One region of the Geothrix sp. genome, then DNA from elsewhere that is predicted to be linked to it. Evidence: riboswitches for the same ligand, from Rfam matches in the RefSeq annotation. Region 1 holds a riboswitch; the other holds the start of a gene.

Region 1 (4,401 bases):
CCTGAATGGCGGCCAGGATCGTCTGGGCCGTGGCGAGGTCGCCTCGGCCCGCCGCCGCGCAGGCATCGAGGATCTGGTCCGTGGTGCCCCGCAGGGCGGACACCACCACCAGGCCCCCGGCAGGCAACTCGTCGCGGACGATGCCGGCGGCTCGGCGCAGGGCCTCGGCGCTGCCCACGGAGCTGCCGCCGAACTTGAGGACTTTCAGGCTCATGCCTTCCCCCCTTCCACCGCGGAAAGCCCCAGGTCGAAGGGCGTCTCCTGATAGACGAAGTAGTTCAGCCAGTTGGAGAAGAGCAGGTTCGAGTGCCCGCGCCAGCGGACCTGGGGTGGCCGGGTGGGGTCGTCCTCCGGGAAGTAGTTCTGCGGGATGCCGATGGGCAGGCCCTTGCCGAGGTCGCGGGCGTACTCGCCCTGCAGGGTGCAGGGGTCATACTCCGAGTGCCCCGTGACGAAGGCCAGCCGCCGGTCCGCGGACTGCACCAGGTACACCCCGGCCTCGTCCGACTCCGCCAGGAGCACCAGACGCGGCTCCGCCTGGATGTCCGCCCGGCGGGTCTCCGTGTGGCGCGAGTGAGGCGCGTAGAACACATCGTCGAAGCCCTGCACGAGCCGCTCGTTGGCCACCCGCAGATGGTGGGGGAAGACCCCGAACATCTTCTCCGGCAGGGGATGTTTGGGGATGCCGTAGTAGCGGTGCAGGGCGGCCTGGGCGCCCCAGCAGATGAAGAGGCAGGAGAAGACGTTCGTTCTCGCCCAGTCCAGGATCTGCGTGAGCTCCGGCCAGTAGTCCACCTCCTCGAAAGGCAGCGTCTCCACCGGCGCGCCCGTGACGATGAGGCCGTCGAAGGTCTGGTGGCGCACCTCCTCGAAGGACACGTAGTGCTCCAGCAGGTGCTCGGCGGAGGTGTTCTTCGACGCGTGGGAGGCCATGTGCAGGAGCGTCACCTCCACCTGCAGGGGCGTGTTACCCAGCAGGCGGAGCAGCTGAGTCTCCGTGGCCACCTTGGTGGGCATCAGGTTGAGGATGGCGATGCGCAGGGGGCGGATGTCCTGGTGGAGTGCGCGGGATTCCTCGATGAGGAACACGTTCTCCGCCTCGAGCACGTCGCGGGCCGGCAGGGAGGCTGGGATCTTGACGGGCATGGGATCAGGCCTTCTGCAGTGCGGCTTCGAGGTCCTCGATGAGATCCGAGATGTTCTCCAGGCCCACGGAGAGGCGGATGAGATCCTCGGTGACGCCCGTGGCCTCCCGTTCGGCCGAGGACAGCTGCTGGTGGGTGGTGCTGGCGGGGTGGATGATGAGGCTCTTGGCGTCGCCCACGTTGGCCAGGCGCGAGAAGAGCTGGACGCCGTTGATGACGGCCTTGCCGGCCTCCAGTCCGCCCTTCACGCCGAAGGTGAGGATGCCGCCGAAGCCCGCACCCTTGCGGAAGTAGCGGGCCGCCGCAGCATGGTTCGCGTTGGTCGCCAGCCCGGGGTAGTTCACCCAGGCCACCTTGGGGTGCTTCTCCAGCCACTGGGCGATGGCCAGGGCGTTCTCGCCGTGGCGCTGCAGGCGCAGGTGCAGGGTCTCGATGCCCTGCAGGATGAGGAAGGCGTTGAAGGGACTGATGGCGGCGCCGGTGTCGCGCAGGCCCTCGATGCGGGCCTTGGTGATGAAGGCGGCGGGCCCGGCCAGGTCCGCCAGCACGGCGCCGTGGTAGGCGGCGAAGGGCTCCGTGAACTCGGGGAACTTGCCGTTCTTCCAGTCGAAAGTGCCGCCGTCCACGATGACGCCCGCCACCGAGGTGCCGTGGCCGCCCAGGAACTTCGTCGCGCTGTGCACCACGATGTTGGCGCCCAGCGCCAGCGGGTTCAGGAGGTAGGGGCTGGGCAGCGTGTTGTCCACGATGAGGGGGATGCCCGCGGCCTTGGCGATGACAGCGATGGCCTCGAACTCCGGCACGTCCAGCTTGGGATTGCCCAGGGCCTCGATGTAGATGGCGCGGGTCTGGGGTTTGATGGCGGCCCGGAAGGCTTCGGGGTTCTTCGAGTCCACGAACGTGGTGTCGATGCCCGTGCGGGGCAGGGTGTGGTGCAGCAGGTTGTAGGTTCCGCCATAGAGGTTGTCGCCCGCCACGATGTGGTCGCCGTTGCGGAGCAGCGTGTTGAAGGTCAGGGTGATGGCCGCCTGGCCCGAGGCCACGGCCAGGCCGGCAATGCCACCCTCCAGCTGGGCCACGCGCGTCTCCAGAACGGCCTGGGTGGGGTTCATGATGCGGGTGTAGATGTTGCCGGGCACCGACAGGTTGAAGAGCGCGGCGCCATGCTCGGCGGAGTCGAACACGTAGCTCGTGGTCTGGTAGATGGGCACCGCCCGGCTCTTGGTGTCGCTGTCCGCGACCTGGCCGCCGTGGAGGGCGATGGTTTCGAAGTTGGGTTGCGCGGCGCTCATGGCGGCTCCTGAAAAGAAAGGTGAGAAGGCCGAGGCCCTGTCGTCCAAGCAAGTCCAGGAAAAGCAAACATGACAAAGGGGCCCGATCGCTCGGGCCCCTTTGTCGCCGTCGTCAGTTCGACACAGCTCGACATCTCTCCGTGATTGCTCACGGCAGGAATTGGCACCTTGCTTTCGCAGGTTGCCAAGGTTTCACAGGGCCCGTCCCTCCACCTTTCTGGATAACTCGCTATGGAACTGACAAGGATCTCGATGGAAACGACCCCGAAGGGCCGATCCCCAAAGGTAACGCTTCGAGGTCGTGGTTTCAACCTGCCCCGAGAGGGATTTTCTTCAGGCGGTCACAGAAAGGCGGCTGCCCACCTGGGGGTTCGTGCTGGGGGCCTCATTGGCCTCCTGGGCGCCACGGGCGGCCTCGGCGCGCTCGTCCTGCGCCGTCTCGCGGGCTTCGGGCTTGGGCGCCACCGCCTGGGGTTTCGGGATGATCGCCGCAGCGCTCGATGGGCCAAGACCTTGAATGGAACTCATGATGGCCTCCCAGGCGACGAGTCGATGGCATCCGTGCCAACCATAGGAAGCCTATCGACGAAATTCCCCTTCACCATAAGCTTTTTGTCGCGACAGACAAGTCGCCGAAGGCGCGCCAGAGCTGGCCCTTACAAGATCCGCAGGATGCCTATTGGCCTCAGACCGAGAAGTACCGCGCCTGGGGATGCCAGGCCACCAGGGCGCTGGTGGTGTATTCGGGGTCCATCTGGTGGCTGTCGCTGAGGGTCACGCCGATTTGGGCGCCGCCCAGCAGGTCCAGGATGGGGCCGTTGCCCTCCAGGTCCGGGCAGGCGGGATAGCCGTAGGAATAGCGCGAGCCCTGGTAGCCCTGGGCGAAGAGGGCGCGGCCGGGCAGGTCCTTCGCGGCGATGCCCAGCTCCTTGCGGATGCGGGCATGGAGGCGCTCCGCGTAGGCCTCGGTGAGCTCCGTGGCGAGGCCGTGGAAGGCGAAGTAGTCCGCGTAGCCGTCCTCGCGATAGAGCTTCGCGGCGTGGTCGGCGGCGGCTTGGCCCAGGGTGACGAGCTGGAGGGCCAGCACATCCGTGTGCCCGGCGGAGAAGAAGTCCGATATACAGAGCCGCCGGCCTGTGGCCTGGCGGGGGAAGCTGAGTCGTGCCAGAGTCCGTGCGGGATCCGCGGGATCGAACACCCGGAGGGAATCACCCTCGGCCCGTACGGGGAAGTAGCCGTAGCGGGCCTTCGGCTGGAAGAACGGATCGGCTGCCAGCCGTTCCTTCCAGTGCATCAGCTGGGGCGCGGCCTTGTCGCGCAGCACCGCCGCGAAGGCCTCGTCACCCTGGCTGCCCTGGCTGAAGCCCCAGCGGTTGCGGATCAGGGCGAACTCGTCCAGGTGCTCGAAGAGGTCCACTGGCGTATCCGCCAGCTCGCGCACGCCCCAGAACGGCGGCGTCGGCGGTGCGGCCTCGTGGCGCACCCAACTGCTCTGGCCCTGCTCCGTCAGAGGCACCGAAGCCGTGCCCCGGTGAAGCACTTTGATCGCGCCCGCCGCGGACGCGGCGGGCGCGGGTGCTGGCGTGCTGGCATCGCCCGACACCAGCGCCTGCATGTGCCGAAGCCCCTCGAAGGCGTCCTCGGCATAGTACACGGAACCCGCGTAGACCCGGCGGCAGTCACCCTCCACGTAGTCGCGGGTGAGGGCCGCGCCGCCGAGGATCACGGGTACCTTGAGTCCCAGCTCCTCCATGAAGTGCAGGTTCTCCTTCATGATCACCGTGGACTTCACCAGCAGGCCCGAGAGGCCAATGGCCTCGGCGGGCCAGGCCTCCAGCTCCTTGAGGATGGCCTCGATGGGCTGCTTGATGCCGAGGTTCTTCACCTCGAAGCCGTTGTTGCTGAGGATGATGTCCACCAGGTTCTTGCCGATGTCGTGGACGTCGCCCTTCACGGTGGCCAGC
Region 2 (4,401 bases), 1.1 Mb from region 1:
GGCCTGCCCAACAAGAAGGACGTGAAGGACGGCGTCATCGCCTACAAGATCGCCGCCCATGCCGCGGACCTCGCCAAGGGCCACCCCGGCGCCCGTATCTGGGACGATGCCATGAGCAAGGCCCGCTTCGAGTTCCGCTGGGAGGACCAGTTCAACCTGGCCCTGGATCCCGACACGGCCCGGGAATTCCACGACGAGACGCTGCCTGCGGAGGGCGCCAAGTCCGCCCACTTCTGCTCCATGTGCGGCCCCCACTTCTGCTCCATGAAGATCTCGGACGATGTGCGGCAGTACGCCGAGAGCCATGGCTACAACGAGGAGGAGGCCCTGCAGAAGGGCATGGAGGAGATGGCGGAGACCTTCGTGCAGAAGGGCGCCGAAGTCTACCTCCAGGCCTGACCCGGTCCCGGCCCGCAGGTCCGGGGGTCCCGGACTTGCCCGATCGGGCCCTGCTCAGCCCTGGATACGCGTATCATCGGGGCGGTTCCACCACCCCAAGGAGACTCCCATGGCCGCGAAGAAGATCCTCATGCTCGTCGGTGACTTCGGCGAGGACTACGAGATCATGGTGCCCTTCCAGGCCCTGCTGGCCGTGGGGCACACCGTGCATGCAGTCTGCCCCGACAAGAAGGCCGGCGACTCCGTGGCCACGGCCATCCACGACTTCGAGGGTCACCAGACCTACTCGGAGAAACCGGGCCACCGGTTCACCCTCAACACCAGCTTCGCGGATGTGAAGCCTGAAGCCTATGACGCCCTGGTGATCCCCGGCGGCCGGGCTCCCGAGTACCTGCGGCTCAACCCGAAGGTGCTGGACCTCGTGCGGCACTTCTTCACGGCCAAGAAGCCGGTGGCGGCCATCTGCCATGGCGCCCAGCTGCTGGCCGCAGCCGGCGTGCTGGAGGGGCGCACCTGCTCCGCCTATCCCGCCTGCCGGGCCGAGGTGGAGGTGGCCAAGGGGAAGTATGCCGAGATCGCCATCGACGGCGCCGTCACCGACGGGAACCTGGTCACCGCCCCCGCCTGGCCCGCGCACCCGGCCTGGCTCGCCCAGTTCCTCCAGGTGCTCGGAACCCGCATCACCCTGTGAGCCGCCCCTGACCATGTCGAACACGCTCCGCTTCTCCAAATTCCACGTGCTCGGAAACGACTACCTCGTGGTGGATCCGACCCGGACCGCCTTCGAGCCGGCGCCCCCGCTCATCCAGGCGCTCTGCGATCGCCGGCTGGGCATCGGCTCCGATGGGCTCCTGCTGGGTCCGCTGGAGGTGCCGGAGCATCCGGGCGCCTTCGGGCTGCGCATCTTCAACCCGGACGGCAGTGAGGCGGAGACCAGCGGCGACGGCCTCCGCATCTTCGCCCGCTACCTGTTCGAGGCGGGCCACGCGCATGGCACCGAGTGCCAGATCCACACCCTGGGTGGCCTCTCCGCTGCGCGCTTCCTGGCGCCGGATGGCAGCCTCGTCCAGGTGGATATGGGCGTACCCAGCTTCAAGGCGGGCGACATTCCGTTCACGGGCATCTCCTCCCAGCTCGAAGTCCTGGAAACCCCGCTCTTCCTCCCCACGGGCCCAGTCACCATCACGGCCCTCAGCCTGGGCAACCCCCACTGCGTGGTCTTCCCGGGCGAGGTCTCCCAGGCCAATGCCTGCCGCCTGGGGCCCAGGATCGAGCGACACCCGGAGTTCCCCGAGCGGGTGAACGTCCTGCTGGTGGAGGTGGTCGACCGCAGGCGCATCCGCATCGAGATCTGGGAGCGGGGCGCCGGCTACACGCCCGCCTCGGGCAGCAGCTGCGCCGCCGCCGCCGCCTGCCGGCGCCTGAACCTGGTGGAGGATCGCGTCACGGTCCAGATGCCCGGCGGCACCCTCGACATCGAGTTCGCACCCGAGGGCCACATCCTCATGTCCGGCCCCGTGCAGCCCGTCTTCGAGGGGCAGCTGCACGGTGACTGGAAGGCCTGAGAGGGGACCGGGAATTCTGGCTCTCGTGCTTCATTGAATTTTCTTGGCGATTCAATGGCCCTGTCGGATACTGTCGTTCCACAGGATCTTTGTCAGTTTCATCACGTGATATCCAGAAAGGTGGAGGGACGGGCCCTGTGAAACCTTGGCAACCTGCGAAAGCAAGGTGCCAATTCCTGCCGCGAGTCCTCGCGGAGAGATGCTGACGTGTCGGAAGCTGACATGCGAAGGGGCCCGAGCAATCGGGCCCCTTTGCGTTTTGGATCGCGATGAAACGATGAGGATCCTCCTTCCCTGGAGGTTCTTGTGAGCGAGCAGTTCCTCGATACCAACGTGCCCGGCAACCCGGCCTACCACTTCACCATCCAGCCCCCCGGGCGGGAGGGCAATGCGGGCTGGATCCACCGGCCGGGCCTCGTGCCCGACGCGGGTGTGGCCACGCAGTGCGTCCATGGCGGCGTGCAGCCGGATCCCGCCTATGGTGCCGTGATGCCGCCCCTGTACCTCTCGTCCACCTTCGCCTTCAAGGACATCTGCACCAACGCGGGCTACGACTACACCCGCAGCGGCAACCCCACCCGCGCGGTCCTGGAGGAGGCCATCGCCCTGCTGGAGGGCGGCCACGGCGCCACCTGCACCAGCACCGGCATGAGCGCCATCCTGGTGGCCCTGAACCTGTTTGAGCACGGCAGCCACCTCATCAGCACCGTGGACTGCTACGGGGGCACCTTCCGCCTGCTGGAGCACGCCAAGAAGGCCTATGGCCTGGAGGTCACCTACCTGGACCTGGCGGACCTCGAGGCCGTGAAGGCCGCCATCCAGCCCAACACCCGCATGATCTGGATCGAGACGCCGTCGAACCCCCTGCTCCGCCTCACGGACATCGCCGCCGTGGCTGCCATCGGCCATCGCCAGCCGAACTGCCTCGTGGCCGTGGACAACACGTTCCTGTCCCCCTACCTGCAGCGGCCCTTCGACCTGGGCGCCGACCTGGTCATCCACTCCACCACGAAGTACCTCAACGGCCACAGCGACGTGGTGGGCGGCATCGTCGTCTCAGCCCCCGGCCGGCTCGCCCTCACCCAGCAGATCCAGAGCGTGAACAACCTGCTGGGCACCTCGCAGGCGCCGCACGACTGCTTCCTGGTGCTGCGCGGCCTGAAGACCCTGCCCCTGCGCATGCGCCAGCACGAGGCCACCGCCCAGGTACTGGCGGAGTTCCTCGCGGCCCATCCCGCCGTGGGCAAGGTCCACTACCCGGGCCTGCCCGGCCACCCGCAGCATGAGCTGGCGAAACGCCAGCAACGCGGCTTCGGCGCCATGCTCAGCTTCGAGCTGAAGGAGGGCGGCAACGAGCGCCTGAACTACGTGCTGCGGCGCTTCCGCTGGTTCACGCTGGCCGAGAGCCTGGGCGGCGTGGAGTCGCTGGTGGCCCACCCCGCCTCCATGACCCACGCCTCCATGACGCCCGAGGCCCGCCGGCGGGCGGGCATCAGCGATGACCTCATCCGGCTCTCCATCGGGCTCGAGGACGTCCGGGATCTGCAGGCCGACCTGGCGTACGCGCTGACCTTCTCCTGAGGGCTACTGAACGCTGACCAGCTCCACGTCGAAGATCAGGTCGGCGTTGGGGGGGATGTCCCCGCCCGCGCCCCGGGGGCCGTAGCCCAGGTAGGAGGGAATGTAGAGGGTGCGCTTGCCGCCCACCTTCATGCTGATGACACCCTCGTCCCAGCCCTTGATGACCCGACCCACGCCGATGGGAATGGCCAGGGGCTGCCCACGGTCCACGGAGCTGTCGAACTTCTTGCCGCGACCGTTCCGGCCGTCGTTGAGCCAGCCGGTGTAGTGGACCAGGCACTGCTGGCCGCGAGCCGGCGAGGCGCCCGTGCCCACCACGGTGTCGACATACTTCAGGCCGGAATCGGTGGTGATCATGGCGGGTCCTTTCGTCTTGTCGGGCGTGGCCGCCTTCGCCTTGGCTGACTGGGCGGGGGCCGAGGGCTTCGCGGTGTCCGCGCCGGCCAGGGGGAGGGCGATTGCAAGAATCGCCACGCAAAGGGCTGATCTCATCCGGTCGTCTCCTCTGAAATGGACCGCCCCGCTGACGCGGGGCGGGTGTTGCTGGCTCCGGAGGAGGGATTTGAACCCCCGACCTAGTGATTAACAGTCACCCGCTCTGACCCCTGAGCTACTCCGGAAAAAGGTCGAATGATCATTCTACCGGATGGGGGCTGGGTTTCAAGCGCAGGGCTCGGGGACCTGTGATCGGCGTCGCCGGGCCTAGGCGCGCTGGAGTTCCATGAGCACCTGGCGGGCGGCGGCCTTGAGCGTCTCGATGACGCCCGTGCCCTTGTTGGCCACGGCCTCGATCATGGGCTCGTTCCGGAACCGGAGGAGGCGCTCCATCTCGGGCACCTGGGCCGCCGAGGGCATG

The links. A riboswitch is a leader RNA that binds a small molecule or an ion and turns the genes downstream of it on or off. The one in region 1 is predicted to bind S-adenosylmethionine.
Region 2: another riboswitch for S-adenosylmethionine. It lies ahead of QOZ81_RS02315 (trans-sulfuration enzyme family protein); the one in region 1 lies ahead of QOZ81_RS14075 (O-acetylhomoserine aminocarboxypropyltransferase/cysteine synthase family protein).

The regions. Positions count from the first base shown of each region.
Region 1 is NZ_CP126625.1:3,158,319-3,162,719, reverse strand. It holds gene QOZ81_RS14085 (aspartate kinase) at 1-214, opposite strand, end outside; gene metA (homoserine O-acetyltransferase MetA) at 211-1,146, opposite strand; gene QOZ81_RS14075 (O-acetylhomoserine aminocarboxypropyltransferase/cysteine synthase family protein) at 1,151-2,437, opposite strand; SAM riboswitch class I at 2,565-2,665, opposite strand; gene QOZ81_RS14070 (hypothetical protein) at 2,771-2,965, opposite strand; gene metH (methionine synthase) at 3,123-4,401, opposite strand, start outside.
Region 2 is NZ_CP126625.1:529,913-534,313, reverse strand. It holds gene thiC (phosphomethylpyrimidine synthase ThiC) at 1-399, shown strand, start outside; gene QOZ81_RS02325 (DJ-1/PfpI family protein) at 509-1,090, shown strand; gene dapF (diaminopimelate epimerase) at 1,104-1,964, shown strand; SAM riboswitch class I at 2,070-2,170, shown strand; gene QOZ81_RS02315 (trans-sulfuration enzyme family protein) at 2,271-3,545, shown strand; gene QOZ81_RS02310 (FKBP-type peptidyl-prolyl cis-trans isomerase) at 3,549-4,037, opposite strand; tRNA gene QOZ81_RS02305 (tRNA-Asn) at 4,090-4,165, opposite strand; gene QOZ81_RS02300 (GTP-binding protein) at 4,248-4,401, opposite strand, start outside.